2 regions of the Pseudoxanthomonas sp. 22568 genome follow, and region 2 is predicted to be linked to the other one. Evidence: riboswitches for the same ligand, from Rfam matches in the RefSeq annotation. Region 2 holds a riboswitch; the other holds the start of a gene.
What was found. A riboswitch is a leader RNA that binds a small molecule or an ion and turns the genes downstream of it on or off. The one in region 2 is predicted to bind glycine.

Region 1 (15,390 bases), on a different contig from region 2:
CGACGGCTGGCTCGCGCCCTGCACCGGCATCGTCGCCACCAGATGGGGCCCGGCGCTGCGCTGCGTGCTGGTGCGCGATGCCGACGACGCGATCGCACGCAGCCTGTACGCGCACCTGTTCGAAGGCACCCGCTCGTCGCCCGATTCGCTGTGCGCGGCGGTCGACGCGATGGAACGTGAATTGCTGGCCCACGACGTGCCGCTGTTCGATCTGAATGCCGGCAATTTCGTCGTTGCCGGATCCGCCACACAGCCCCGGCTGGTGTGCGTCGACGCCAAGTCCACCCTGAGCGGCAAGGAGATCCTGCCGTTCTCGCGCTGGTCGCGACGCTTGATGCACCGCAAGATCCGGCGCCGGGCCGGGCGGTTGCGCCAGCGCATCCGCGCCGCCCTTGCGGACGCACCGCCTCCGCACTAGCCTTCCGGGTTCCTGCGCCTGCCGCACCCTCGAAGGACTTCCCGTGAAGCAACGCCATCTCCTGCTCGCACTCGCCGTCGGCGCCAGCGTGCTGGCCCTGTCCGCCTGCAAGAAGGACGAATCCAAGGATGCCACCGCACCGGCCGCCGCCCCCCAGGGCGAAACCGCGGATCAGTTCATCGCCCGAGTGAACCAGGAACTGCGCAAGATGTATCCGGAGATCACCGCGTCGCAGTGGTTGTCCAACACCTACATCAACGACGACAGCCAGTTGCTGGAAGCCAAGTACAACGAGCGCTACCTGGCGCAGCTGAACGTGTGGATCGAGCAGGCCAGGAAGTTCGAGGGCCAGCAGATGTCGCCGGAAACCGCGCGCGCCATCCAGTTGCTCAAGCTCTCCACCGCCATGCCCGCGCCGAAGGATCCGGCCAAGCTGGAGGAAATCACCAAGTTGGCGTCCAAGATGGGCGGCATGTACGGCGCCGGCAAGTACTGCACCGGCGAAGGCGACGCGAAGAAGTGCCGCGACCTGGGCCAACTGGAAGACGTGCTGCGCAGCAGCCGCGACTACGACGCGCAGCTGGACGCCTGGCAGGGCTGGCACACCATCGCCCAACCGATGCGCAAGGACTACACGCGCTTCGCCGAACTGGTCAACGAAGGCGCCAAGGAACTGGGCTATGCCGACGCCGGCGAGATGTGGCGCAGCGGCTACGACATGACCCCGGCGGAAATCGCCGCCGAGACCGATCGCCTGTGGGGCCAGGTCAAGCCGCTGTACGAACAGCTGCACTGCTACACCCGCACCAAGCTGCAGGCCACCTACGGCGTGGAGAAGGGCCAGGTCAACGGCATGCTGCCGGCGCACCTGACCGGCAACATGTGGCAGCAGGACTGGGGCAACCTGTGGGACATGCTGCAGCCGTACAAGAACGCCGGCAGCCTGGACATCAGCGAAGCGCTGAAGGCGCAGTACCAGGCCGATTTCGTCAAGGAGCTGGGCAAGGCGGGCCCGGCGCCGACCACCGAGCAGCAGTTCCAGGCCGAACGCGCCGCGCAGTTGGCGGTGGCCAAGCAGATGACCGAGCGCGCTCAGGATTTCTACGTCTCGCTGGGCATGCCCAAGCTGCCGGAGAGCTACTGGTCCAGGACCCAGTTCATCAAGCCGCTGGACCGCGACGTGGTCTGCCACGCCAGCGCCTGGGACATGAACATGGGCGGCGAGCCGGGCGGCGGTCCGGACGTGCGCACCAAGATGTGCATCAAGCCCAATGAGGAAGACTTCACCACCATCTACCACGAACTGGGCCACGTCTATTACTACCTGGCCTACAACAAGCTGCCGCCGCTGTTCCAGAACGGCGCGCATGACGGCTTCCACGAAGCCATCGGCGACACCATCGTGCTGGCGATGACCCCGGACTACCTCAAGTCGATCGGCCTGGTCGGCGACCAGCAGCAGAGCCACGACGCACTGATCAACGCTCAGATGCGCATGGCGCTGGCGAAGGTGTCGTTCATGCCGTTCGGTCTGATGATCGATCGCTGGCGCTGGGGCGTGTTCGACGGTTCGATCAAGCCGGCCGACTACAACAAGGCATGGTGGGATCTGAAGGCCCGCTACCAGGGCGTGGCGCCGGTGAACGCGCGCGGCGAGGACTTCTTCGATCCGGGCGCCAAGTACCACGTGCCGGGCAACACCCCGTACACACGCTACTTCCTCTCGCACATCCTGCAGTTCCAGTTCTACAAGGGCCTGTGCGACGCCGCCGGCTACAAGGGTCCGCTGTACAACTGCAGCTTCTACGGCAACAAGGTCGCCGGCCAGCGCTTCTGGGCGATGCTGGAGAAGGGCGCCAGCCAGCCGTGGCAGGCCACGCTGAAGGAACTGACCGGCACCGAGAAGATGGACGCCAACGCGGTGCTGGAGTACTTCGCCCCGCTGCAGGAATGGCTGAAGCAACAGAACGAAGGCCAGACCTGCGGCTGGCAGCCCACGCCGCCGGCCACCACCGCCGCGGCGCCTGCCGCGCCGGCGAAGGCGGAACCGGCCAGGAAGCAGGGCTGATTTTCGCTTGAAGCGATACGACAAGGCCGGCGCAAGCCGGCCTTGTTCGTTGTGACGCGCACGCCCATGGTCCACGCCGCCATCGCTGATACCATTCCCCGACCAGGGACGAATCAGGGGGACCACCATGGGCAAACGAATCCATCTCGGTTGGACAATGCTGGCATTGGCCTGCGCCATCATCGCGCCGACGGCCTGGGCGCAGAGCGTGCCGGGTGAAACCAGCCGCACGCAGGCAGCGCCGTCCGCGCACTGGCGCACACCCGATTTCAACACCCTGCAGAGCGCGCGCGTGCGTTATCGCGAAATGCCGATCCAGCGCCTGTTCAATCTGCAGAAACGCAACGCGGCACGGCAGATGAAACCGGTACAGGTCGGCATGGGACGCCGGCTGAGCACCGAAGGCGTCACCACGCTGGCCCAGCCTGCGCTGAGCTGGCGCGCACTCGGGCACGGTGCATCGACAGCGCGCGTGGAGATCAGTTCGCCCGACGCGCTGGCCGTGCGCGCCGGCCTGCAGGTCACCGCCCTGCATCCGGACGTGGAACTGCGTTTCGCCGGCTCCGACCATCCCGACCGGATTGTCGCGGTGGTGACCGCACGCGAAGCCCAGCGCCAGGTCGATGCGCAGGGGCTCTACTGGACGCCCAGCACCGATGGCCAGACCCAATACATCGAAATCTACCGTCCCGCGCACGTCGTTGCGGCCATGGCACGCCTCAATGCCCCGCAACTGGTGCACCTGCTGGCCAACAGCCGCAGCGACTTCAAGATCCTGGAAAAGATCGGCGAGTCGGAAAGCTGCAACATCGACACCGCCTGCCGGGTCGCCGAACTGGGCGACCGTTTCGTCCGTGCCAAGAACGCGATCGCGCACATGCAGTTCATCAGCAAGGACGACAGTGGCCAGACCGGCGTGTTCATCTGCACCGGCACGCTGCTCAACGACACCGCGACCGGTACCCAGACCCCCTATTTCTATTCCGCGCATCACTGCATCAGCGACCAGGGCGTGGCCTCCACGCTCAATACGTTCTGGCGCTACGAAGCCACCAGCTGCAACAGCGGCGTGTCGCAAGCCGTTACCCAGTTGACCGGCGGCGCCACCTATCTGTACTCCAGCAGCGACACCGATGCCCTGCTGTTGCGGCTGGCCGACCCGGCGCCGGCGGGTGCCGAGTTCAGCGGATGGGACGCCGCCGCCCTTCCCGCTTCCAGCACCATCCTCGGCATCCATCATCCGTCGGGCGACGCCAAGAAGGTTTCCTCGGGCCAGCAGATTCCGGCCAGCAGCGACGCCACCCACAACGGCGTGGCCTGGCTGAGCGGCAGTACCGAGGGCGGCAGCAGCGGATCGGGCCTGTTCACCCTGCACGCCGATGGCTATCGGTTGCGTGGCGGCCTGCAGGGCGGCGACGCCAGCTGCGCGAATAGCGGCTCGACATCCAATACCCAGAATCGCGACTGGTATTCGCGCTTTGACGTGGCCTATCCGCATATCCGGCAATGGCTCGCGCCCACCACGCCGATCCTGATGAATGGATCGCAGCCGTTGATTCCGGGCCAGGCCAATGCGGTGTCCGCCGGCAGTGCGCCGGCCGTTCCCCGGTTCAAGACTCGCGCCGTCTTCAAGCAACGTGGCGTGTTTCGCCGGTATCCGACCCCCAGCCCGTAGAGCGGAGCTTGCTCCGCTTCCCGCCGCCTCGCGCTCCGGCCCCGTCATCCCGGCCAACGCATTGATGGCTTGATCCACTGATGTCGTGCGGTTCCGGGCGTGCGTGCCCTGTCAGCGGAGCAAGCTCCGCTCTACGGGTCCGGCTTCACTGTCACTTCAAGCGCAACGGCGATGGTGGGCGCCTCGTTCGCAACGGAGTGTCCGCATGCCCACCGTGTTTGCCCACGCCCTGGTTCCCGTCGCCGTTGGTCTTGGTCTGGGACGCCGGCGTATCCCCGCGCGCTTGCTGATTGCGGGCGCGGTGGCGGCGATGCTGCCGGATGCGGACGTGGCGGCGTTCAAATTCGGTATCGCCTACGCCGATGCGCTGGGGCATCGCGGCGCCAGTCATTCCCTCGTGTTCGCGCTGCTGTTGGGCACGTTGACGGCGCTGTGCCATCGCCCGCTGCGTGCGAAGGCATGGCCCGCCTTCTTCTTCGTCGGCCTGTCCGCGCTGTCGCATCCGCTGCTGGACATGCTGACCAACGGCGGCCTGGGCGTGGCCCTGCTGTGGCCGTGGTCGGAGCAGCGTTTCTTCGCACCCTGGCAGGTCATCGAGGTATCGCCGTTCGCGCACCGGTTCTTCAGCGCGCGCGGCGTGGAGGTGCTGTGGTCGGAAGCCCGCTGGATTGGCGTGCCGGCGTTGTTGCTGATGGCGACGCTAGCCACACCACGTTTCTTGTGGGAGCGACGTAAGTCGCGATGAAGCATCCAGCTGTCGCGACTCATGCTCCTTTGTAGGAGCGACGTGAGTCGCGACGAGGCATTCCCCCATCCGGCCGCGACTGACGTCGCTCCTACAAGGAAACCATTCAATGCTGGGTGGGGGCGGCGTCCGGTTCGGAATCGGCGTCTTCGGCGCCGGCGCTCATCTCGGCTTCCAGCTTCTTCTCGAAGTCCTCCAGGCTCATGCCCTGGGCGGCGGCTTCGATGACGGCGGTGTCGCGCAGCTCATCCGAGTAAACCAGCCGCACCGGCTGGCCGTTGGCTTCGTGCAGGGCGGCGGCGCGCTTGATCATCGTCAGCACCTCGGCGGCGCTGTCGGAACTGCCGGCGATGCGGCCGTCCATGCCCAGCACCCACACGCCGGCCTGGCGCACGATGCCGGCCAGCAGATCGCCCTGCGGATTTCGCAGCTCGGCATGCGGCTCGATCGCCGGGGCATTGGCGCGAGCCAGGTTGCGTGCCTTGATCGCCCTGCGCTTCTTGGCGTCGCGGCGGGCCTTTGAATGGGTGGACATCGGGGATTTCCTTGTCGGAGCTCAGATCTGATCGGTGGGTTCAAGCGCGGCGGGTTCTTTCGGACAGGCTTCGGCGCGTCGGCTTACCTGCGCTTCCCAGCGCCACATCGCCCAGCCGGCCAGCGTCAGCACGCCCGCGCCCAGCGCCAGCCACAGCCCGTGCCGGCTCAACAGCGCGGAAACCACGCCGGCGATGATCGTGTTGACCAGCAGGTTGCTGAAGGCCTGCAACGACGACGCCGCGCCGCGCTGGCGCGGATACATGTCGAGAATGGCCAGGGTGAGGATCGGGAAGATCAGTGCCACGCCGAACGCCGACAGGCACATCGGCAGCACCGCCCACGGAATGCTGATCGCATCCCCCGCCCATGCGTTGTAGGCGATGTTGGCGAGCGTCGACACGCCCATGCAGGCAAAGCCGATGCGGGTCAGCTGGGTGCCGCTGATGCGGCCGGCGGCGCGGCCGGACACAAACGCGCCCAGGGTCATGCCGCCGATGGTCGGCAGGAACAGCCAGGCGAACTGCTGCTCGTTCAAGCCCAACCGATCCATCACGAAGATTGGCGCCGAGGCGATGTACAGGAAGATGCCGCCGAAGCTCAGCGAACCGGCCGCCGCCAGCCGCTGGAAACGCGGATTCAGGGCGATGGCGAAGTAGTCACGCAACAGGTGCTTGGGCGACACCTTCACCCGCACTTCCGGCGGATGGGTTTCCGGCAGCCACAGGCCGACGGTCAGCAACAGCAGCAGCGAGAAGCCGGCCAGGAACCAGAAGATCACCGGCCACGCGCTCCAGCCCAGGATCCAGCCGCCGATGATCGGCGCGATCGCCGGGGCGATGCCGAAGATCATCGACACCTGGCTCATCAGCCGCTGCGCGTCGTCGCCATGCAGCACATCGCGGATCACCGCGCGGCCGACGATGAAACCCACGCCGGCCGAGAAACCCTGCAGCGCGCGGAACAGCAGCAGCGTGGTCATGTCGCGCGACAGTGCGCAGCCAATCGACGCCAGCAGGAACAGGAACAGCCCGCCCAGGATCACCTTGCGCCGGCCGAACGCATCCGACAGCGGGCCGTGCACCAGGCTCATCAACGCGTAGGTCAGCAGGTAGATGCTGATGACCTGCTGCATCGCCAGCTTGTCCGCGCCCAGCTGCGCACCCATCGCGTTGAACGCGGGGAAGATGGTGTCGATCGAGAACGGGCCGAACATGGCCAGCCCGCCCAGCAGCAGGGCCAGGCGGCGGTTGGACGGCAGCTTGCGGACGCCGGTCATGGCGCGCTCCCGACCGCCGAAGGGTCCACCGGCGGCGAAGTCGGCGGGCCCTTCAGCTCGACCGTGTTGCCTTCCGGGTCCCGCAGGTACTGGGACGGTCCCATGCCGTCGGCGCCGTAGCGCTCACCGAATTCGGCCAGGGTCGCCCCGGCCGCTTCCAGGTACGCCGCCAGCGCCTCGCGGTCGAACGGTTCCACCCGCAGGCACAGGTGGTCGACGTTGTGGCCTTCCGGCCCTGGCGCGGCCCCGCCCAGCCGGCCCAGCTTGCCGTCCACCGGCACAAGGTCGATCAGCGACTCGCCGGCCCGCAGTTGCAACAGGCCCAGCTCCGGCCGGTCCCGCTCCACCGTGCAGCCCAGCACCCCGCAATAGAAGGCGCGCATGGCCGCCAGGTCGCGGACGCGCAGGACGATGTGGTCCAGGCGCAGGAGTCGGAAAGGGGGCGCATTCATGAACAGGGATGGCCGGCGCGGGGGGCCGGACATGGTAAGGCCAACCGGGACGATGCGGGCGGCCGCAGGCTATAATCCGCGCCGCAAGACCCAGGTGGGAGAAGCGGGGAAACCCGCTGCCGAAGGCGCAAACGCCCGTAATCGCTCAGGCCCGATACCACCCCCGCTGCAAACACTCTGGAGAGATCGGCCACGCGCCGGCGCCGAAGGGGCACGAAGCACCACCGCGACCTCGTCCGCGGCGCTTCCAAACTCTCAGGCAAAAGGACAGAGGGGCACCCACGTGCGCACTTCGCACGCCCGGCTTCATGCCTTTTCCGGATGCCCCTGCCCATGTCCCAGACTCCGTCCTCGCTTCGCGATCTCGAGCACCACGACGCTTTCATCGCCCGCCACATCGGTCCCAACGACGCCGAAATCGCGCACATGCTGCGCGTGGTCGGCCACGACTCGCTGGAGGCGATGACCGACGCCATCGTGCCGGCCAACATCAAGTCCGCCGCGCCGCTGGCCCTGCCCGAAGCGATGACCGAGGAAGAGGCGCTGGCCAAGATCCGCGCCGTCGCCGACCGGAACCAGGTGTTCAAGAGTTTCATCGGCCAGGGCTACTACGGCACCCACACTCCGAAGGTGATCCTGCGCAACATCCTGGAGAACCCGGCCTGGTACACCGCCTACACCCCGTACCAGGCGGAAATCTCGCAGGGCCGCATGGAAGCGCTGATCAACTTCCAGACCATGATCACCGACCTGACCGGCATGGAAATCGCCAGCGCCTCGCTGCTGGACGAAGCCACCGCCGCCGCCGAGGCGATGACCCTGGCCAAGCGTTCGGCCAAGTCGAAGTCCAACGTGTTCCTGGTCGCCGGCGACACCCATCCGCAGACGATTGAAGTCCTGCAGACCCGTGCCGAGCCGCTGGGCCTGACCGTGGACATCGTCCGTTCGACCGAAGCGTTCCATGAAAAGCTCGCCGCCGGTGACTACTTCGGCGTGCTGGTGCAGTACCCCGCGTCCAGCGGCTGGCTGGAGGAATGGGGCCGCGACGCGGAGATCATCCACGGCCACCAGGCGCTGTTCGTGATGGCCACCGACCTGCTGGCGCTGACCCTGCTCAAGACCCCGGGCGAGATGGGCGCCGACATCGTGGTCGGCAACACCCAGCGCTTCGGCGTGCCGTTCGGCTTCGGCGGCCCGCACGCGGCCTTCATGGCCTGCCGCGACGCCTACAAGCGCTCCATGCCGGGCCGCCTGATTGGCGTGTCGGTGGATGCCGACGGCAATCCCGCCTACCGCCTGACCCTGCAGACCCGCGAGCAGCACATCCGTCGCGAGAAGGCCACCTCCAACATCTGCACCGCGCAGGTGCTGCTGGCGGTGATGGCCTCGATGTACGCCGTCTACCACGGTCCGGAAGGCCTGACCCGCATCGCCAGCCGCGTCGCCCGCCTGACCGCCATCCTGGCCGAAGGCCTGCGCGCGCTCGGCCACGCCACGGTGCACGCCAGCGCGTTCGACACCCTGTGCATCGACGCCGGCGACGCCGCCGAGGCGATCCTGGCCCGCGCCAGGCAGGCCCGCATCAACCTGCGCGTGCGTGGCAACGGCACGCTGTGCATCTCGCTGGACGAAACCACCACCCGCGCCGACGTCGAAGCGCTGTGGGGCGTGTTCGCCACCCCGGGCGCCACCCTGCCGGGCATCGACGCGCTGGACGCCAGCGCCCCCTCGCTGATCCCGGAAGCCCTGCGCCGCACCAGCCCGTTCCTGACCCACCCGGTGTTCAACACCCACCACAGCGAGCACGAACTGCTGCGCTACATGCGTGCGCTGGCCGACAAGGATCTGGCGATGGATCGCACCATGATCCCGCTGGGCAGCTGCACCATGAAGCTCAACGCCACCGCCGAGATGATCCCGGTGACCTGGCCGGAGTTCGGCAACCTGCACCCGCTGGCCCCGGCCGATCAGGCGCAGGGCTACAAGGAACTGATCGACGGCCTGGAAGCCATGCTGGTCGAATGCACCGGCTATGACTCGGTCAGCCTGCAGCCCAACTCCGGCGCGCAGGGCGAATACGCCGGCCTGCTGGCCATCCGCGCCTACCACCGCTCGCGCGGCGAGGCCAAGCGCGACATCTGCCTGATTCCCGAATCCGCGCACGGCACCAACCCGGCCAGCGCGCAGATGTGCGGCATGCAGGTGGTGGTCACCAAGTGCGACAGCAACGGCAACGTCGATGTCGAGGACATCCGCCGCGCCGCCGAGAAGTACAGCGATCGCCTGGCCGCGATCATGATGACCTACCCCTCTACCCACGGCGTGTTCGAAGAGGACGTGGTGGAGATCTGCAACATCATCCACCAGCACGGCGGACAGGTGTACACCGACGGCGCCAACATGAACGCGCTGGTCGGCGTGGCCAAGCCGGGCAAGTGGGGTTCGGATGTCTCCCACCTCAACCTGCACAAGACGTTCTGCATTCCGCACGGCGGCGGCGGCCCGGGCGTGGGTCCGTGCGCGGTCAAGTCGCACCTAGCGCCGTTCCTGCCGCGCACGCTGGGCGGTGAAGGCGACGTGGGCATGGTATCGGCGGCCAGCTTCGGCAGCGCCAGCATCCTGCCGATCAGCTGGATGTACATCACCCTGATGGGCTCGGCCGGCCTGCGCAAGGCCACCCAGGTGGCGCTGCTCAACGCCAACTATGTCGCCAAGCGCCTGGCCCCGCACTACGAGACCCTGTACACCGGCCGCAACGGCCTGGTCGCGCACGAGTGCATCCTGGATCTGCGCCCGCTCAAGGACGCCACCGGCATCAGCGCCGAGGATGTGGCCAAGCGCCTGATCGACTTCGGCTTCCATGCCCCCACCCTGAGCTTCCCGGTGGCAGGCACGCTGATGGTCGAGCCGACCGAGAGCGAATCGCAGCACGAACTGGATCGCTTCATCGACGCGATGATCCAGATCCGCGAGGAAATCCGCGCGGTCGAGGACGGCCGCCTGGATCGCGAGGACAATCCGCTCAAGCATGCTCCGCACACCGCCACCCAGGTCAGCGCCAGCGAATGGACCCACGCTTATCCGCGTGAACTGGCCGCGTTCCCGCTGCCCAGCCTGAAGCTGCAGAAGTACTGGCCGCCGGTCGCACGCGTGGACAACGTGCACGGCGACAAGAACGTGTTTTGCAGTTGCATCCCGGTGGAAGCCTTCGCCGGCGAACCGGAAGCCTTCAGCGAGCCGAACGTGATGTAAAAAAAAAAGCCCCGCGATGCGGGGCTTTTTTTTGGGGAGTACTCGCACGCTGCAACGCCCCCTTCCCCCGCCCGCGGGGGAAGGTGCCCGAAGGGCGGATGGGGCAGTTCGTATGCCTTCATCTCTCAGATTTCTCTCCGCGCCAAAAGCAAGCGCTTCTCAACAGCCGAATGGCTGGTCAATCCCCCGTCACCCGCTTCGCGGGTGCCCGCCCCCTTTTTCAAAGGGGGCTTTTCAAGTGCGGTTCACCGGCCATCCGCTGTTCCTCCCCCTTCGGAGAAGGGGACTGAGGGGGATTTGCTTTTGTTTCCCCACACCTACATCCCTCCCGCCAGCGAGGGAAGCTGCTCGAAGTCGGAGATGAGCAACCCTAAAGCTGCTTGATGAGGTTATGACTCACCGTCAAATACCCCAGTCGCGCATACAAAGCCTGCGCACCCGCATTGTGTGCGAAAACATGCAAGCCAATCCGATCGATCCCCTGCGCGCGCACCTGCGCCTCCATCGCCGTGAACGCAGCGGCGGCATAGCCACGACGGCGATGCGCCGGATGCACAAGCACGTCATAGACATGCACCTGGCGCTGCTCGCCTTCGGTGTATACGCCGTACCACAGCGATCCCACCGTGCCTTCCTCGCCGGCAACGATCTCGAACAGATAGTGATCCGGCGTGGCCGCTCCCTGCGGCAGCAATTGCGCGAAGGCTTCCTGCGAGCGCTCACGCGCACCTTCGGCGGGCCAGCGTCCGGCAGAGACATTCTCCGCGGCGTAATTTTCCACTGCGACATGCAGGAACGTGCGGAACGCGCGCTCACTCATCGGGACCAGCGAAACCTCGGACATGGACGAAAGCCGCGGGACGGGAGCGGCGACTCTATCCCAGTCCGGCGTCACACGCGTGGCGGCGGCGCGGCGGGAACCGGAATCGACGGGCGGGTCCCGTCGCTCAGCGCCATCAGCTGGCAGAACGTGGCGTCATAGGCCGCCGCTTCCTCCTGATAGCCGGCGATGGCCCGCAACGAACCGCGCGCGGCCAACTTCTGCGCGACCGCGCGCAAGCGCTCGCCATCCGGATGGGTCTGCACCAGCGCCGCCATCCAGACGGTCAACGCTTCCAGTTGACCGATGGCGCGCGCATCGGTGGCTTCCAGCCGGCACAGGTGGGTATGGATCTGGGTGTCTGACAACAGCATGCAATCGACTTCCGACATAAGGGGGCACCGCCGCAAAGCCCCCCTCTCCGCGTCGTTGGTTTCCCTCACGCGGCGGGCACGACGGATCGGACAGGCCGCACGCGCCATGGTCATTCACCGTTCGGGCCGGTGAAGCCGGAACTGAATATCCGGCTCCCCGTATTCAGCCACATGCCGGCCCGCCCAATTCCCTCAGCCCTCGCCCGCCGACAGGGTTTCCTCGTCCTGGTCGTATGCCGGCGGGTAATAGAAGTTGAGCGTCTTCAGGAAGGTCCGCCCGGTATTGCGGATCTCGTGGCGCTCGCCGTGTTCGATCACCAGCAGGCTGCCCGCGCGCAACGTCTGCCGCTCGCCTTCGATGGTGGCCACGCCGGTGCCGGACACCACATACAACCACTGGTCCGCACCGCGATGCCGGTTGTCAGGCCCGCCCTCGGCCTCGCCCGGCGCGATCACCATCTCCGCCGCTTGCACCTCCCGCACCGCGAAAGCGGTACGAAAGCCTTGTCCAAACCGCAGGTGTTTGTAGTGCATGCCGGCTCCAAATTGTCATTGCGGCATTGGCCGTAGCCGGCGCGCGCCCTTCCCCCGCGTGCGGGGGAAGGTGCCCGAAGGGCGGATGGGGGCAATCCGTCCAGCATCCGCAGTGACAGCCTCACCCCAACCCCTCAATGCCGCAGATTCACCTCGGCCACGCGATCGCGGTAATGCTTCTTCGGATCCATGCCCAGCATCAACTTCACTCCGGCCAGCATCGAGTTCTCGTTCAACCAGATTTCCGCGTGCTCGGCGTCGAAGCGCAACAGGGCCAATCGCGGATCCTCCATCCCGCCTTCGTACCAGGCGGCCAGATACGGATTCCACAACCGGTCGACCACTTCGCGATCCGTATGCTCCACCAGCATCCCGTTGACACTGGCGAACAGGTCATGGCCCTTCGCGCAGAACGTGGCGATGGCGCGCTGCGGCGTGCCCACGCGCTGGGCCAGGCGATTGTCGGTGGTGGTGAAGAACCAGATGGGTCCGTGTTCCTCGTCCTCCATCTGCGCAGTCATCGGACGGGTGTGGCCGTCCTCGGCGCCCTCCAGGCCAATCATCATGACCATGTCGGACTTCAGCAGCTTCCAGAATTTCTTTTCGAGTTCCTGTGGCGTATGCATGACGATACTCCCTCGAAACAGGTGGCTTCACGCTAGCCCCGCACATGTCACGCCGCCGTCAAGCAAGCGTTATCGCCGTGATAGTCGCGCCCGCCAACCGTCCTTCGCCGCCTGTTCACGCCGACGGGACTAACACAGGCTCGTTGTCCGAAGGAGGACGCCGCCATGCCGGAAGAAAAAACCCGCCGCGCGGTCGAACGCGACAAGCGCGAAGGCAAGTCCGCCAGCACCCAGGCGGGCGAATTCGTTCGCGAGGAAATCGAACACGTGCGCGAAGGCAAGCACGGCGTCCAGAACACCCAGCAGGCCATCGCCATCGGCCTGTCCAAGGCCCGCCGCGCCGGCATCGACGTCGAACCCGGCGAAACCGCCTCGCCGGCGATCAAAAAGAAAGCCCGCAAGGACATCGCCAAGGGCAAGAAGAAGACCGCCGCAGCGAAGCGGCCCGCCGCCAAGCGCTCGACCGGTGCCAAGAAGGCGTTGAAGACCGCCAGCAAAACGACCGCCAAGAAAGCCGTCAGCCGCACCGCCCTGTCCAAACAGGCCAAGAAGGCGGCCAGCAAGCGCACCGCCGCCGACCGTTCCGCCGCGGCAAAGAAAGCCGCCCGCACCAAGGGCCCCGCCAAGCGCTCGGCCGCCGCCAAGAAGGCCGCGCGTACCCGCAAAAAGGCATCCTGACCACCCGGTGGGCCTCGGCCCACCATTGCCGTCGCCGGGCGCCAACTCCGGGTGAAGCCAGAAGGCTCACCCACCGCCCGGCACCGCGATGGTGGACCCAGACCCACCCGACCACGCTCCGCGGCCTCTCCCCCCTGCACCGTCCAACACCCGCGTAGAGCTGAGCTTGCTCCGCTGCTGTTGCCCCACCCCGGCCGCCGGGCAAGCCCGGCGCTACAGTCCTGGTATACGCTTGCCGATATCGCCGATACGGCCCTGGGGAGGGCCGGCGAGGAAGTGGAGCTGGCGGCCGCGCGCCACCGGCAAGGATGTTTGAAGGATCAATCGGGGAATCGCCATGCACCTGTTCCGTCCGCTCGTCGCGGTCGCCTGCCTGTGGCTGGTCGGCTGCGCGCACAACGTCGCCTATCGCGTGCAGCCTGCATCGGCCACGCCCTGCCAGGAAACCGAGCAGCGCGACTGCCGCGCGGCGATCCGTCATCCGCTGCGCAGCGGGCCGGACGGCGCCTACATCACCTATGTCGAATTCGATGACCAGGGCGCGCTGCACGATCGCGCGCGCACCCGCCAGGCGCTGGACCTGGTGCGCGAACGCACCCGCCAGCGCGCCACCCTGCTGGTGTTGTTCGCGCACGGCTGGAAACACAACGCGGAGGTGGGCGACGAGAACGTGCGCGACTTCCAGGCCCTGCTGGTCAAACTGCGCGCCAACCTGGCCGCCTATGAGGACGAGCACAAGATTCCGCCGGAACAACGCCGCCAGGTCGAAGGCGTCTACCTGGGCTGGCGTGGCCTCAGCGCCAAGTGGGAACCGGGCAAGGAACTGACCTTCTGGCGCCGCAAGGCCACCGCGCATCGCGTGGGCACCGACGGCGCCATCGAGGTCATCTCCGAACTGTCCGCGCTGCGTTCGCAGCCGGCGGCCAACGGCGGTCGGCACGCGCTGGTCGTCGCCGGCCACAGCTTCGGCGGCGCGCTGGTCTACAACGCCACCGAACACCTGCTGATGCGCGAACTGGTGGAAGCCCAGCAATGCGTGCCCGCCGCCGGACCCGGCGGCCCGCAATTGAAGATCGCACCGTTCTCCAATACCCGCGTGGAATCCGCTGAAGGAGCAGCGTTGCAGAAGGACGCCTGCAAACAGGTCCCGGCCTCGGTCGCGGACATGGTCATCCTGGTCAACCCGGCCTTCGAAAACACCCGCTACGACCCGCTGGAAGCGCGCTCGCGGCAGACGCCCTTCGCGCGCGGGCAGATGCCGATCCTGGCGGTGTTCATGTCGGAAAAGGACAAGGCCACGCGCTACGCCTTTCCCGCCGGTCGTTTCTTCTCCACCCTCACCAACAACTACACCACGCAGGGCCAGCGCAAACGCGACCTCGTTGCACTGGGCCACCTGAAGGAAAAGTGGACCCACACCCTGGATGTGCCCAACCGGACCCGGCAGCTGTTGGGCATCCAGAGCCTGATGGGCATGAAGACGCTCAGCCAGGTCGCCGACGCCATCCGTCCCAACTATCCGGGCTGGGATGACTTCATCTGCGGCAACGAAAACACCTGGAGCCTGGACGGCGTCGAACTCAAGCGCTACCAGGACAACCCGGTCGATCCGGATCCGCATTCGCCCTACATGGTCGTGCGGGTGAAGGGGAAACTGGTCAACGGCCACAACGCGATCTGGGGCGAAGCCTTCAATGGCTTCGTGGAGAACCTGGTCACGGCGCGCTTCGCCGGGGGCTCCGAGATGCGTTGTCAGGGTAACCGCCCCAGCCGCGTCCCCTAGCCGGTTCACGGTCTACCATCGCCACCGCCGGCTCTCGTCTGCGCAAACCATCGCGCCGCATCGGAACGTCCGCGCTTCCCATCCCACAGGGCGAGCCGAGCCCCCTGTGTGCTTGCGGTCACGCAGCCTGGGCGGTTCGTCATTCCTTCGGT
Region 2 (15,390 bases):
GCAACTGCCACATTCCCGGCGATCAGCCTTTGCAGTTCGACAGCCAGACCCCGCACATGATGAACGTGGTGCGCGGTCCCGAAGGCAAGGGCGCGCCCGGCCAGCCCTGCTCCACCTGCCACGGCGAAGCCAATCCGCCGGCCGGCTACAGCGCGCACGCGCCGCCGGGCGCACCGCACTGGCAACTGCCGCCGCCGGATCACAAGATGGCCTGGATCGGCCTGCCGGCCCACGAGCTGTGCGCGATGATCCAGGACCGCAAACTCAATGGCGATCGCGACATGCCCGCGCTGATCAAGCACGTCGCCGAGGACAAGCTGGTGCTGTGGGGCTGGAACCCCGGCGGCAACCGTGCCCCGGTGCCAGTCCCGCACGACAAGTTCGTCGCCGCCTTCAAGACCTGGGCCGACGCCGGCGCCCCCTGCCCCTCCCCGTAGAGCCAAGCTCGCTCGGTGGCTCTTCGCACCCATCCACCCGCCGCGCCCTCGCGGCGCGGTGCGCCCTTTCCGCGCCAACCGCCCACCCGCCAGGCAAATCCCGGCTTAACCGTCATCTTTCTGTCATCGTTCTGCGATAGCGGCGACGGCTCCCGCGCCGGTAAGGTGCGCGACCGCTGTCCCTCCCCCCGATGATCGCCATGCTGCTGCGCCTGATCGCGCTGGCCTGCGTCTGCCTGTCGCTGGTCGGCTTCACCACTGCCCATCTGCCCGCCCTGTCGCTGAGCGAACGCCTGGCCGCGCCCGGCGGCGTGTCGCCGCTGCTGCCGCGCGATCGCATCGAGGCGATGTTCGCGCGCCTGCCGCATCGCGAGGGCTTCGTGCCGGTGAATGGCGTGCCGCTGTACTGGCGCGCGCTGGATCCGGGCGACTACGGCCTGCGCTACCGCTATGCCGGCGGCACCGCCGCCAACCGCATGGATTTCCAGCTCGACTTCGACGCGGCGGCCAGGCCGTCCGCGCAGAAGCCGCGCGGCACCGTCGTGCTGCTGCACGGCTGGATGATGGACGGTCGCTCGCTGCTGCCGTGGGCGCTGGAACTGGCCCAGGCCGGCTACCGCACCATCAGCGTGGACCTGCGCAACCACGGCCGTTCCGGCGTCGCGCCGTCCGGCTACGGCACCCGCGAGGGCGAAGACGTCGTGGCGATGCTGCGCGCGCTGCGCGAGCGCGGCGAGGTCACCGGTCCGCTGCACGTGATGGGCGTGTCCTACGGCGCGGCCACCGCCATCTTCACCGCGCGCGATCTCGGCGTGCAGGCCGGCGGCGTGGTGGCGATGGAATCCTTCGACAACGCCGGCAGCGCGATCCGCGACATGGTGCCGCACATGCTCACCCGCCCGGCGTCGAACTGGCGCGATCGCCTGGCCCTGCCGCTGGCGCGCTGGCGCTACAGCGGCGACAGCCTGAACGTCGCCATCGCCCAGGCCGACCGCAAGCTCGGCCTGGATCTGGACAAGGTGGACGTTGGCGCGGCACTGGCGCAGGCGCCGGCCTGCGTACTGCTGATCCATGGCGACGCCGACCGGCACATTCCGGTCGCGCATGGCCGCCTGCTCGCGGCGGCGTCCAAGCGCGCCCGCTACCTGGAAATCCCCGGCGAGGATCACCTGAGCCTGCCGATGCGGCTGGATCGGCTGGCGCCGACGGTGATCGACTGGTTCGAGCGCACGCCGACGGCGACGCCGGCCTGCCCGCAACCGCTGGCACCGGGCGGCGCCTGAGCGCGGCGCATCACTCCGAGCGCGCTACTCGGTGACCGTGGCCGCCACCGGCGGCCGCTGGCGCGAACGCCACAGCCCGTCGCCGGCGAAAATCAGCAGGCCGGTCCAGATCGCGGCAAAGCCCAGCGCCTGCGCCGCGCCGAACGGCTCGCGGAACACGAACACGCCGATCAGGAACTGGATGCTCGGCGCGATGTACTGCAGCAGCCCCACCACCGTCAGCGGAATCCTGCGCACGCCGTAGGCGAAGCCGATCAGCGGAATGGCGGTGACCACGCCGCCGAAGATCAACAGCAGATCGATCTGCCAGCCCCAGCCCTGCAGGAAGCCGCCGCCGTGGCCGTTCTCGCCCCAGGCCACGAACGCCAGCGCCGGCAGGAACAGGTACAGGCTTTCCACGCCCAGCCCGGCCACCGCGTCGACCGCCACCAGCTTGCGCACCAGCCCGTACATGCCGAACGACAGCGCCAGTCCCAGCGCGATCCACGGCGGCGAACCGGCCTGCCAGGTCAGCCAGGCCACGCCGATCAGCGCGAAGCCCACCGCGACCCATTGCAGGCGGCTCAGCCGCTCACGCAGCACCAGCACGCCCAGCAGCACGTTGAGCAGCGGGTTGATGAAGTAACCCAGGCTGGTCTCGACCACGTGGCCGGCATTGACCGCCCAGATGTACAAGCCCCAGTTGAACGCGATCAGCAGGCTGCTCAATCCCAGCGCGGCCAACGCGCGCGGCTGGGCGCGAATCGCGCGCAGCCAGCCCAGGCCGTTCTTCAGCACCAGCCAGCCGATCACCAGCAACGCGCTCCAGACAATCCGGTGGGCGATGATCTGGAACGAGGGCACCACCTTGAGCAGGTGCCAGTACAGCGGCACCACGCCCCACAGGACGAAGGTCAGGCTGGTGATGACCAGCCCCTTGCGATCGATACCGTGCTGGCTCACGAGCGCTTCGCCTTCGCCAGGGTGATCACCACCACGCCCAGCAGGATCAACGCCATCGCGCCCAGGTCATGCGCGCTGAAACTCTCGTGGGCGATCCACGCGCCCAGCGCCACCGCGATCACCGGGTTGATGTAGGCGTAGCTGCCGGCCACCGCCGGCCGCACGTTGTGCAGCAGCCAGACGTAGGCGCTGAAGGCGACGATGGAACCGAACAGCGCCAGGTAGCCCACCGCCAGCGTGCCCTGCAACGTCGGCCACTGGGTGAAGCGCTCGCCGATCGCCGTGCCCACCACCAGCATGATCACGCCGCCGCACACCATCTGCGCGGCCGCCGACATGAACGGCGACGGCAGGTCGCGGCCACGGCTCCACACCGAACCGTAGGCCCAGGCGATCGGCGCGATCAGCAACATGACCAGCCCCTTCGGGCTGGCGGTCAGCGCGCTGCCGGAGTTGAGCCAGACCACGCCCAGGAAGCCGATCACGATGCCCGCCCATTCGGCGCGGCTGGGATGCTGTCCGCGCATGGCGCCGAACAGGCCCATCCACAGCGGCATCGAGGCCACCGCGACCGCGGCCAGACCGGAGGACACGGTCTGCTCGGCCACGCACACGAAGCCGTTGCCGAACAGCAGCAGCGCCAGCGCCATGAAGGCCACGTTCTTCCATTGCGCGCGGGTCGGCGCGGCATAACCGCGCCAGCGCAGCACCGCGTACATCAACGTGCCGGCGACGATGAAACGGCCGCCGGCCATCAACAGCGGCGGATAGCCGCCTTCCAGGGCCAGGCGGATACCGAGATAGGTGGAGCCCCAGACGACATAGACCAGGGCCAGGGCGACGACGACGGCGACGCCACCGCGCGCGGGCGCGGCGGTGCTGGAAGCGGAGGAGTTCATGGGGGAGGCGCCAAGCGTATTGACGCTTATTCTAGGCCAGCCCCGACGGCCACGGCGCGACCCCACCGTTGAAAGCTTTCACGGTCCGCCTTTCATCTGGCTCAAGTCTCCCGCCCCATCCTTGTAGGAGCGACGTAAGTCGCGACCGTAAACCCCTTCCCCGGCGTCCCGGAAAACAACCCAACACCCCACCCCGCCGCGAGCACCCCCAAAAAAAAGCGCGACCCGAAGGCCGCGCTTTTCTCATCTCTACAAACCACGCCCGGCTTCAATCCGCCCAGCGTCCCGGTCCCGTCGATTCCGGCAGCACCTGCGCCGACAGCTTACGGTCCTGGTTCAACACGCCGATGGCGTCACCCAGGATCGCCGCCGATTCGCGCAGCAGCGGATCCGGACGCTTGTCGACCAGCTTCTCGCGGGCCGCATCCTTGACGATGTCGCGCTCGCTCGCGCCCAGGCCGTCGTCGGCCAGATCGTCGGCCAGCGGATCCAGCGCCAGTCCCAGCGCCTTGCGTTCGGCCTGGCGGGTCTTGCGCAGGGTGTCCTGCTTGTCGCGTTCGGCGCGGCGCTCGGCCTCGTTGAGCGAGACGTACTTCTTGGCCGCCTCGGCGCGGAACGTCGCCACATCCTCGGTCCACCACTGGAATTCCTTGTCCTTGGCCACGCGCGAGGCGTGCAGGGCTTCCAGCTTCGGCAGCAGCGGCGCGAAGTTGCCGTACTGGGTGTGCGGTACCGCGGCGATGCGGGTCCACGGCAGCGCGTTGTCGTAGGTGCTCTCGCCGTATTCGCTGGCGTCCACGCTCACCGGGAACGCCAGATCCGGCACCACGCCCTTGTGCTGGGTGCTGCCGCCGGCCACGCGGAAGAACTGCGCGATGGTCAGCTTGACCTGGCCGAAGCGCGCGGTCTCGTTGGCCGGCCAGCGATCCAGATCCACCATGTTCTGCACGGTGCCCTTGCCGAAGCTGGTCTCGCCGATCACCAGGCCACGGCCGTAGTCCTGGATGGCGCCGGCGAAGATCTCCGAGGCCGAAGCCGAACCGCGATTGATCAGTACCGCCAGCGGACCGTCCCAGGCCACGCCCGGCTTGCGATCGCTGTTGACGGTGACGCGACCGCCGGACTCGCGCACCTGCACCACCGGGCCCTTGTCGATGAACAGGCCGGTCAGCTCGACCGCCTCGTCCAGCGAACCGCCGCCGTTGTTGCGCAGGTCCATGACCACGCCGTCGACGTCCTGGGTCTTGAACTGGGCCAGCAGCTTGGCGATGTCGCGGGTGGCCGAGGTGAAGTCGTTGGGATTGCGGCGACGCCCCTCGAAGTCCTGGTAGAACGCCGGCAGCTTGATCACGCCGATGCGCCGCTGCGGCTCGCCGTTGGCGGCCGGCAGGGTGATGGTCTCGGCCTTGGCCGCCTGTTCCTCCAGCTTGACCTTCTGGCGGGTGATGGTGACCTGCGCGTGCTTGCCGTCGATGCCGGATTCGACCGGGATGTATTCGATCCGGACCTGGGTGTCCTTCTTGCCGCGGATTTGGGCGACGACGTCGTCGATGCGCCAGCCGATCACGTCGGTCATCGCGCCGGACTTGCCCTGGCCGACCGCGACGATGCGATCGCCGACCTTGAGCTTGCCGCTCAGATCCGCCGGGCCGCCGGGCACGATCTCGCGGATCGCCACCAGATCGTCCTGCCGCTGCAGCACCGCGCCGATGCCTTCCAGCGACAGCGACATCGACTGGTTGAAGTTCTCGGCGGTGCGCGGGGTGAAGTAATCGGTGTGCGGGTCGATCGCGCCGGTGTAGCTGTTGAGGAACGCCTGGAACACGTCCTCGCTCTTGAACTCGTCGACGGTGCGCTGCAGGTTGGCGTAACGCTTGTCCAGGGTCTTGCGGATATCCTCGGGCTTCTTGCCGGCCAGCTTCAGGCGCAGCCAGTCGTTCATCACCGACTTCTTCCACAGCGCATCCAGTTCCTCGGTGCTGGCCGCCCACGGGGCGTCCTTGCGGTCGTACTCCCAGCGCTGGTCGCCGCTGAAGTCGAAGTCCTGCTTGAGCAGCGAGCGCGCGTAGGCCACGCGCTGCTGCACGCGCTGGCGGTAGATGGTGAAGACGTCGTAGGCCGGATCCAGTTCGCCGCTGCGGACCGCCTCGCCCATCTGCGCCTTGAACGGCGCGAACTTGGCCACGTCGGCGGCGGTGAAGAACTGCTTGCCGCCGTCCAGCGCTTCCAGGTAGCGCTTGAAGATGTCCGCCGACAACGTTTCATCCAGCGCGCGCGGGCGGTAGGCGTAGCGGCTGTCGGACAGCAGGCCGTAGACCAGCTTGGAGGTGGTGGCCTGGTCCGCGGTGGGCGCGGTTGGCAGCGCGACGCGGTTGTCGCCATCGCCACGCGCCAGCAGCGCCAGCGGCGACGCCAGCGCCAGGGACAGCAGGAGGACGGCGGGGACTTTCTTCACTTTCATCGGGTACTCGCGGCCCGGAGGCCTTGCAGGAGAACGGCGGGGACATCTGACAGCCAGACAGTGCCCAAAGTTGCGGCGCTTGTCATCCCTGTCTTTCGGCAGGCGGATGGGCCTGCCGAAAGAGACCCTAACCCCGGGCCCGTAGAGAAAAGTGAACCTGTTTCGGCTGGCCGTCCGTCGGCCAACCCGCGGTTCAGCCGGCAGCGGCGTTGCGGACGCTGGCCGCGGCCTCGGCGGCCTGGCGATCGGCGTGGTAGGACGAACGCACCAGCGGGCCGGAGGCGACGTGGCTGAAACCCAGCTCGTTGCCGTAGAGCTCCAGCTCCTTGAACTCTTCCGGCGTCCAGTAGCGCATCACCGGGTGATGGTGCGCGGTGGGCTGCAGGTACTGGCCGATGGTGACCATCTCCACGTCGTGCGCGCGCAGGTCGCGCAGCGTCGCCTTCACCTGCTCCATGGTCTCGCCCAGGCCCAGCATGATGCCGGACTTGGTCGGCAGCTCCGGATGCTGCTGCTTGAACTTCTGCAGCAGGGTCAGCGACCACTGGTAGTCGGCGCCGGGGCGCACGTTGGGGTACAGGTCCGGCACCGTCTCGATGTTGTGGTTGAACACGTCCGGCGGATTCACCGCCAGGATTTCCAGCGCCCGGTCCATGCGGCCCTTGCCGCGGAAGTCCGGGGTCAGGATCTCGATGCGGGTGCCCGGCGAATGCTCGCGGATGGCCGCGATGCAGTCGACGAAATGCTGGGCGCCGCCGTCGCGCAGGTCATCGCGATCCACGCTGGTGACGACGACGTACTTCAGGCCCATGTCGGCCACGGTATGCGCCAGGCTGAGCGGCTCGGACGCATCCGGCGGCTTGGGCCGGCCGTGGGCGACGTCGCAGAAGGAACAGCGGCGGGTGCAGACCTCGCCCAGGATCATGAAAGTCGCGGTGCCGTGGCCGAAGCACTCGTGGATGTTCGGGCAACTGGCCTCCTCGCACACGGTGACCAGCCGGTTCTCGCGCAGCTTGGCCTTCAGCCGCGCCACCGAACCGTCACTGGGAATGCGCACGCGGATCCACGACGGCTTGCGCAGCACCGGCGCGTCGGCGAACTGCACCGGCGAACGGGAAATCTTGTCGCCGCCCAACTGCTTGACGCCCGTTTCCAGCGGGGCGGAGGCGGCGGCGGCGGTGGAAACGACCTGGAGGGGAATCTGGCGCGGGGAGGACTCGTTCATGGCGTGAATTCTACGCCTCCCCCACCCCACCGACAGCCGCCCTACCGGAATCCAGCATTGCGGCCACACCGCGCTGTTGCGAATCCCCAATCCCGAATCCCAAATCCCGGGCATAAAAAAGCCCGCAATGGCTAGGCCAGTTGCGGGCTTGCTCCCTCCCCCACGTCGGGATGCGGGGCCATCGTGAAGGAGCGGTTGCGGGGCTTGCACGCTGCACTGCAAAACAAAACCGGGCAGTACATTTGAGCCGGGAACGGGGTTTTTCCGAAAAGCCTTGTTCTGCTTGGATGTTACCGATGCCAGACCAATTTTCGGGCCGATCCTGTAACCGGTTTCACGATTCACACGGCTGAAACCTGAATAGGGGCCAAACCGTTCAACTGCGCAAAACGGTCCTCAACGCAGCAGATCCGGCTGCCCCTGGTACCACTCCCGCGCCTTCACCAGATGCCAGCGGCGGGCATTGTCCTGCAATTCCAGCCCCGCGCTGAGCACGCCCCAGCGCGCGTAGAGCTGGCCGCTGCGACGCGGGCCCTGCAGGCGCAGCCGGGCCTGCAGGTCGAAACGGTCGTTGTTCGCCTTCACCCGGTCCAGCACCAGCACGTCGTCGCGCCACTGCACCCGGCCATCGGCCTGCGCCTGGCCGGCGTCGACCAGCCGGTAGACCCATTTGGGGTAGTCCTTCTTGCGCGAGAACAGCGCCAGCAGGAAACCCACGTCCTTCATCTGCACCGCCGCGCTGCCTCCGGCGCTGAGCGGGCGATCCACGTCCAGGCGCGCGCGATCCAGCCGCAGCTTCGCCCACCAGCCGCTGCGCGCATCGCCGCCGGGTTCGCGGAAACCGAGGTTGCGGAACTGCACGGTGCTGCCGTCGGCGACGAACGCGCGCCGTCGCAGATCCGCGCGGCGCAGGGCCAGGCCGATGTCCACGTCGCCACGCAGATCGATTCCGGCCAGATGCATGCGCGCGCCGCGCCCGGTGATGCGCAGGCGGCCGTGGCCGACATCGCCGGCGGTATCCAGCGACAGATCGCCGCTGAGGAAACCGGCGCCGCCGTCGAAGCGCATGTGCCGGCGCGGCAGGTACGGGTTGTAGACGCGCAGGTCCGGCACGTTGGCGTTGTCGAACACCACCCGCCCGCGCATCGCGTTGCGCAGGTCCTGCAAGGGGCCATCGGCGTTGAGGAACAGGCGCAGGTTGCGACCCTGCACATAGGGACGCTGCGGTGCGCGCACCGAGGCGACATGGAACTGCTCCATCACCGCCTGCAGCCGCGGCACCAGTTCGCCCTTGGGACCGGCGTCCAGGCGGATATCGGCGTGGGCGCGGCCGCGGATGCGGTTGCCCATCACATCGGCCACCGCGTCCACCTCCGGCACGCCGATGCGGCTGCCGGCGGCCAGTTGCCCGTTCACCACCTGCACGTCGGCATCCACGTCCCCCGCGCCTTCCAGTTGCAGCCACGGCGTCCGCGGAAACAGGCTGGTGATCCAGTGCAGCGAGGAGAACCGCCAGCGCCCGACCACGTGCCCGGACGCGCGCGGCAGCAGCGAGGGGAAATCTCCCAGCGGAAGCTCGCGCCCGCGCAGGCGCAGATCCGCGTCCACCGACATCCGGCCCTGGGCGAGCGGCGGCGCCTTCACCTTCAGCGCGATGTCCTGGCGATCCACCGCCAGCGCGATGCCCAGCGCGTCGGTGCGGGAGACGCCGGATGCGTCGCTGCCGCCGATCGGCATGCTCCATTGCAGGTGGCTGCCCGGCGTGAGCGCGCCCCTGGAGAAACCGAGATCGATATTGGCCTGGCCGCGCCCGGGCACGAGCGCGAGGGTGACGCCGCCCGGCACCGGAGTGACGTCGATGGCGCTGGTGATGCCGCGCAGCTTCAGCCGCGCGTCGGTCTTGAGCAACTTGCGCAGGCCCGGCGCCTCCTCGCGGCGGTGCCTGGCGATCGCAAAGTTGGCTTCCAGTTCCGCCTCGCGTAGCACCTCCTCGCCATCGCGGACCAGTCGCGCCTTGCGGAACGCCGCGCGCGACGGCAGCAATTCCATTGGCCCGCCACGCAGTTGCTTGACGAAACCGACCTGCGCGCTGCCTTCACCGTCCAGGCGCAGGCCGTCGAACTCGCCGCGGGTCAGGCTGTCACTGGCGATGCGATCGAAGCGCAACACCCACCCGCCGTCGCGTGGCGGCGGCACCGGCAGTTCGCGTTCGGCGCGATGGACGCCGCCGCTCACGCCGTCGGCCTGTACCCACGGCACGTGCAGTTCCCGTCGCAGCAGCGGCCACAACGCAATCTCGCCCTGCACCGCGCTGGCCTGCGCCTGCCAGGCGATGCGCCGCACCTGGCCCTGCAGTTTCACCTCGCGCAGGCTGACCCGTCCGGGCCACCAGCTGTGACCGCCGGCCCAATGCATCTGGAATTTCTCCGGCTTGCGGTTGAGCGTGCGCTCGCCCAAAGCGGTGTTGATCCACAGATTGGCCGCGGCCAGGTACAGCGCGTACAGCGCCAGCAGGGCCAAGGCCGCGCGCAGCAGCCAGCGGCGTGTGCTGCTCCAGCGGGGGGCGAGCCCGGAAATCGACGTCCTGTTCATGCGCACAGCATGCCCGAACCACGGGACACGAAACATCGCATGCGGTGTATTCCCCGATCGTCTTGGCCCCCGGGCCGGGCCCGCGGGCGATAATGCGCGCTTTCCGCTTTCTGGTTCCGCTCCCCCGCATGTCCAGCGACCGTATCCGCCATCCGCGCCTGCGCGCGCTCGCCGTTTCCGCCGAAGAAGCCGCCGCGCACATCCAGCCCGGCGAGACCGTGGCCATGAGCGGATTCACCGGCTCGGGCTATCCGAAGGAAGTGCCGCTGGCACTGGCGGCGCGGATCGACCGTTGCCACGCGCAGGGCCAGGGCTTCCAGATCCGCCTGCTCACCGGCGCGTCCACCGCGCCGGAACTGGACGGCGCGCTGGCCAAGGTCGACGGCATCGCCCTGCGTTTGCCGTTCCAGAGCGATCCGGACACCCGCCAGCGCATCAACGCCGGCACCCTGGAATACCTCGACACCCACCTTAGCCACGTCGCCCAGCACACCTGGTTCGGCTTCTACGGCGAGGTCGATACCGCGGTGGTGGAAGTGTCGGCGATCCGTGAGGACGGCGCGCTGGTGCCGTCCACCTCGGTGGGCAACAACAAGACCTGGCTGGATCTGGCGCGCAAGGTGATCGTCGAGGTCAACGACTGGCAGCCCGAAGGCCTGGACGGCATGCACGACATCTACTACGGCACCGCGCTGCCGCCGCACCGCAAGCCGATTCCGTTGATCCATCCGGACGATCGCATCGGCGACACCGCGCTGCGCTGCGACCCGGACAAGATTGTCGCGGTGGTGCGCACCCACGGCCCGGATCGCAACAGCCCGTTCAATCCGGCCGATGCGACCAGCGAACGGATCGCCGCGCACCTGATCGAATTCCTGCAGCACGAAGTGAAAAAGGGCCGGCTGCCGCCCAATCTGCTGCCACTGCAATCGGGCGTGGGCAACATCCCCAACGCGGTGCTGGCCGGCCTGAGCGCCAGCGGCTTCCGCGACCTGACCGCGTTCACCGAGGTCATCCAGGACGGCATGCTGGACATGCTGCGCGACGGCGTGCTGCGCAGCGCCTCGTGCACCGGCTTCGCGCTGAGCCCGGAAGCCAACGAGGTGTTCAAGCAGAACATCGGTTTCTACCGCGAACGCATCGTCATGCGCACGCAGGAAATCTCCAACCATCCGGAACTGGTGCGCCGGCTCGGCTGCATCTGCATGAACGGGATGGTGGAAGCGGACCTGTACGGCAACGTCAATTCGACCCACATCATGGGCTCGCGCATCCAGAACGGCATCGGTGGCTCCGGCGACTTCGCCCGCAACGGCTACCTTTCGATCTTCCTCAGCCCCAGCACCGCCAAGGGCGGCAGCATCTCCTCGCTGGTGCCGATGGTCAGCCACGTGGACCACACCGAACACGACGTCTCGATCATCGTCACCGAACAGGGGCTTGCGGATCTGCGCGGCCTCTCGCCCAAGCAACGCGCGCGCGTGCTGATTGCGCAGTGCGCGCATCCGGACTACCGCGACGCGCTGACCGACTATTTCGAACGCGCCCTGCATGCCAGCTATGGCCGCCACACCCCGCACCTGTTGCCCGAGGCACTGTCGTGGCACCAGCGGTGGCTGGACACGGGCAGCATGAAGGCCTGAAAGAGCAAGCGCGTTTCAACAGCTGCATGGCTGATCAATCCCCCTCCGTCCCCCTTCTCCGAAGGGGGAGGTAAAAGCAGAAGTCGCAGCATCGATAGCCCCCTTTGCAAAAGGGGGCGGGCACCTGCACAGCAGGTGACGGGGGATTTGCTTTTGGCGCCAAGAGCAAATCCCCCTCAGTCCCCCTTCTTCGAAGGGGGAGGCATAAGCAAAGGCGCCACATCGATAGCCCCCTTTGCAAAAGGGGGCGGGCACCTGCGCAGCAGGTGACGGGGGATTTGCTGTTGGCGCCAAGAACAAATCCCCCTCAATCCCCCTTCTCCGAAGGGGGAGGCAAAGCCAATGTCAGTCCCGCGTGGTTTCCGTCGCCTCGAACGCCACGCTGTACGCCACCGCCCCCTGCGGCCGGCTGCCATCCAGGGTCAACGCCATGAAGTATTCGGCCGGTGTGCCCTCGTAACGCAGCTCGGCCTCGTTCGCGAAACCGAAACGCGCGTAATACCCGGGATCGCCCAGCACCACGCAGCCGCCCGCGCCGGCCTGGCGCAACCGGGCCAGGCCGGCTTCGATCAGCGCGGCGCCGATACCGGCGCCCTGGCAGTCCGGCGCCACCGCCACCGGCCCCAGCCCGTACCAGCCGGCCGCGCCGTTGCCGATGGCCACCGGCGAAAACGCGACGTGGCCGATCACCCGCCCATCCTGTTCCGCCAGCAGCGACAGGGTCAGCTCGTCGCGCGCGCGCAACGCGTCGACGATCGCCGCCTCGGTGCCGCTGCTGTGTTCGGCGCCGGCGAAGGCTTCCGTGATCAGGGCGCGGATGGCGGTCAGGTCGGCGGGGGTTTCGGAGCGCAGCGCGTAGGCGATCATGGGGACAGGCAGGCCAGTGGAGCCGGTATTTTCACATCGGTCTCTGCTAAAGTGCGCGCCGGATGCAGGAGAGCGGAGCCGCACGGCTCCCGCCGAAGGCGCAGGCTCCCATAATCGCTCAGGCCCGGTTGCTGGACGCAACCATCCACTGCATCCACCCACGCCGATCTGGAGAGAGGTCTTCGATGACCCGCCGAAGGGGCAAGCGGCCCACGCCGCCGAACTCTCAGGCAAAAGGACAGCGGGAGCGGCACCGGATTCCGGTCATGAATTGAGTGTTCCGTCCCACGCGCCCTCCGCGCGTGGACCGCGTGCGCGCAATTCCCGCCGGTTCCGGCCACCTCCCGCCGGAACCTTCCCCATGCTGCTGTCCCTGATCTACCTCGTCGCCATCACCGCCGAAGCCATGACCGGCGCGCTATCCGCCGGCCGTCGGCGGATGGATCTGTTCGGTGTCGTCATCATCGCCTCGGTCACCGCGCTCGGCGGCGGCTCGCTGCGCGACATCGTGCTCGGCCACTACCCGCTGGGCTGGGTGAAGCATCCGGAATACCTGGGCTACACCATCGGCGCGGCCATCGTCGCCACCTTCGTCGCCCGCTGGATGCATCATCTTCGCCAGGCGTTCCTGTGGCTGGATGCGCTGGGCCTGGTCGCCTTCACCCTGATCGGCTGCGCGATCGCGCGCGAGGCCGGGCACGCGCCGGCCATCGTGGTGATCGCCGGCATGCTCACCGGCACCTTCGGCGGCGTGCTGCGCGATGTGCTGTGCAACGAGATTCCGCTGGTATTCCAGAAGGAACTGTATGCCAGCGTCTCGCTGCTGACCGGCGCGGCGTATCTGCTCCTGCTGCACGCGGGCGTGAATGAGTCCACCGCCACCCTGGGCTGCCTGGGCGGCGGCTTCCTGCTGCGACTGCTGGCGATCCGCTACAACTGGGACGTACCGAAGTTCGTCTATCGCGGCGAAACGCATTGAGCGCGTTGCACGGCGGCGCAGGCTTCTCCAGACGCGGGCGCGTCAACGAACACCTGAATCCGGAATCCGCACCTCCGGTAGGAGCGGCCTCCGGCCGCGAGCTCTTCGCGGGGTGCCCGGATCGAGGATGCTTCGAGATCAGGACGTCCTGAAGCAAACAGCTCGCGCCGGGACGGCGCTCCTACCTTGAGTCCGGCGTTTCTGCCTTGGGGAATGGCGCTCCGCGCAGGAGCGGCCCCGGGATTGCGCCGACGATCCGGAGAGAGGGGAACGGATCGCCGTCGCGCCCGGGCCGCTCCTGCGGCCCTCCACGATGCGGACTAGGCCGCCTGCGACACGTTGCGCTCGCGGCGACGGCGCACGGCGGTGGCCAGGCGTTCCAGCACGGCCACCGACGCGTCCCAGCCGATGCAGCCGTCGGTGATGCTCTGTCCGTAGGCCAGCGGCTGGCCCGGCACCAGATCCTGGCGGCCGGCGACCAGGTGGCTTTCGATCATCGCGCCGATGATGCGGGTCTCGCCGGCCTCGATCTGCGCGGCGATGTCCTCGATCACGCGCGGCTGGTTTTCCGGATCCTTCAGGCTGTTGGCGTGGCTGGCGTCGATCATCAGGCGCGGCGCCAGGCCCGCCTTCGCCAATACCTGGCTGGCCGCCTCCACGCTGTCGGCGTCGTAGTTCGGCGCCTTGCCACCGCGCAGGATCACGTGGCAGTCCGGGTTGCCGGTGGTGGCGGCGATGGCCGAGCGGCCTTCCTTGGTGACGGCCAGGAAATGATGCGGATGCGAAGCCGCGTTGACCGCGTCGGCGGCGATCTTCACGTTGCCGTCGGTGCCGTTCTTGAAGCCGACCGGACACGACAGGCCCGAGGCGAGTTCACGATGGATCTGGCTCTCGGTGGTGCGCGCGCCGATGGCGCCCCAGGCGACCAGATCGGCGATGTACTGCGGCGAGGTGGTGTCCAGGTATTCGCAACCGGCCGGCAGGCCCAGGCGGTTGATGTTGCGGAGCAGGCCGCGCGCCAGCCGCAGGCCCTCGTTGATGCGGAAGCTGCCATCCAGGCCGGGATCGTTGATCAGGCCCTTCCAGCCGACCGTGGTGCGCGGTTTCTCGAAATACACGCGCATGACGATTTCCAGTTCGCCGCCCAGCGCATCGCGCAGCGGGCGCAGGCGCTGCGCGTATTCCATCGCGGCGATCGGGTCGTGGATGGAACATGGGCCGATCACCACCGCCAGGCGATCGTCGCGGCCATGCAGGATCGCGTGCAGCGCTTCGCGGCTGCGGCTGACGGTTTCGGACACGGCCTCGTCGCAGGGCAGTTCCGCGATGACCTCGGCCGGAGGCGTGAGCGGTTCCAGCTTGCGGATGCGCAGATCGTCGGTGTGGGGCGCCATCGGGAAATCTCCAGTTCGTTGTCTGTGTGCGATGTCGCCAGCCCTGGAAGCAAAAAAGCCGCCAGGTTCGCTGGCGGCTTTCGGGAATGCGTCTGAATGTTTCTTCAGGGTGAGCGCAGTCCTTCCTCCGCCAGCGGCATCGGAAAGTAGTACCAAAAGTAAAAGCTGGCGCGGGCTGCGTTCATTGGAGTGCATTGATAACACAGCTTTGCCGCGATGCAAAATGTTTCATTTGCAAGCACCCGCCCTCCCCTTGTGGGAGCGACGTCAGTCGCGAGCCTTCCGTTCATCATTCGGGAAGGACACGGGCCCAGGGGGCAAAAGCTCGCGACTGACGTCGCTCCCACAGGAAAAGAAAAGGGGAGATCCGCACCAAAGAAAAACCCCGCCTTGCGGCGGGGTTTTCCGGTGTCGCGGTACTGCCTGGAAAGCCGGATCAGAAATCCATGCCGCCCATGCCACCGCCCGGCGGCATCGCCGGCTCGTCCTTCTTCGGAGCCTCGGCCACCATCGCTTCGGTCAAGCACCCGCCATCTCCTTGTGGGAGCGACGTCAGTCGCGAGCCTTCCGTTCATCATTCGGGAAGGGCAGAGGCGCCAATGGCAAAAGCTCGCGACTGACGTCGCTCCCGCAGGAGAGGAGGTTGCCAGGCCCAAAGAAAAACCCCG

Region 1: another riboswitch for glycine. It lies ahead of gcvP (aminomethyl-transferring glycine dehydrogenase); the one in region 2 lies ahead of ACTJI2_RS15315 (trimeric intracellular cation channel family protein).

What each region holds. Positions count from the first base shown of each region.
Region 1 covers NZ_JBQENC010000016.1:16,832-32,221, forward strand. The annotation lists gene ACTJI2_RS17255 (YrbL family protein) at 1-418, shown strand, start outside; gene ACTJI2_RS17260 (M2 family metallopeptidase) at 462-2,486, shown strand; gene ACTJI2_RS17265 (hypothetical protein) at 2,614-4,161, shown strand; gene ACTJI2_RS17270 (metal-dependent hydrolase) at 4,367-4,906, shown strand; gene ACTJI2_RS17275 (hypothetical protein) at 5,013-5,441, opposite strand; gene ACTJI2_RS17280 (multidrug effflux MFS transporter) at 5,463-6,719, opposite strand; gene ACTJI2_RS17285 (VOC family protein) at 6,716-7,171, opposite strand; glycine riboswitch at 7,339-7,452, shown strand; gene gcvP (aminomethyl-transferring glycine dehydrogenase) at 7,505-10,423, shown strand; gene ACTJI2_RS17295 (GNAT family N-acetyltransferase) at 10,794-11,267, opposite strand; gene ACTJI2_RS17300 (hypothetical protein) at 11,315-11,617, opposite strand; gene ACTJI2_RS17305 (cupin domain-containing protein) at 11,810-12,151, opposite strand; gene ACTJI2_RS17310 (pyridoxamine 5'-phosphate oxidase family protein) at 12,286-12,777, opposite strand; gene ACTJI2_RS17315 (DNA-binding protein) at 12,943-13,455, shown strand; gene ACTJI2_RS17320 (hypothetical protein) at 13,793-15,238, shown strand.
Region 2 covers NZ_JBQENC010000012.1:86,446-101,835, forward strand. The annotation lists gene ACTJI2_RS15270 (hypothetical protein) at 1-437, shown strand, start outside; gene ACTJI2_RS15275 (alpha/beta hydrolase family protein) at 641-1,720, shown strand; gene rarD (EamA family transporter RarD) at 1,745-2,662, opposite strand; gene yedA (drug/metabolite exporter YedA) at 2,659-3,561, opposite strand; gene ACTJI2_RS15290 (carboxy terminal-processing peptidase) at 3,830-6,022, opposite strand; gene lipA (lipoyl synthase) at 6,216-7,247, opposite strand; gene ACTJI2_RS15300 (hypothetical protein) at 7,644-9,839, opposite strand; gene ACTJI2_RS15305 (acetyl-CoA hydrolase/transferase family protein) at 9,968-11,482, shown strand; gene ACTJI2_RS15310 (GNAT family N-acetyltransferase) at 11,828-12,349, opposite strand; glycine riboswitch at 12,405-12,497, shown strand; glycine riboswitch at 12,508-12,599, shown strand; gene ACTJI2_RS15315 (trimeric intracellular cation channel family protein) at 12,711-13,328, shown strand; gene ACTJI2_RS15320 (3-deoxy-7-phosphoheptulonate synthase) at 13,649-14,722, opposite strand.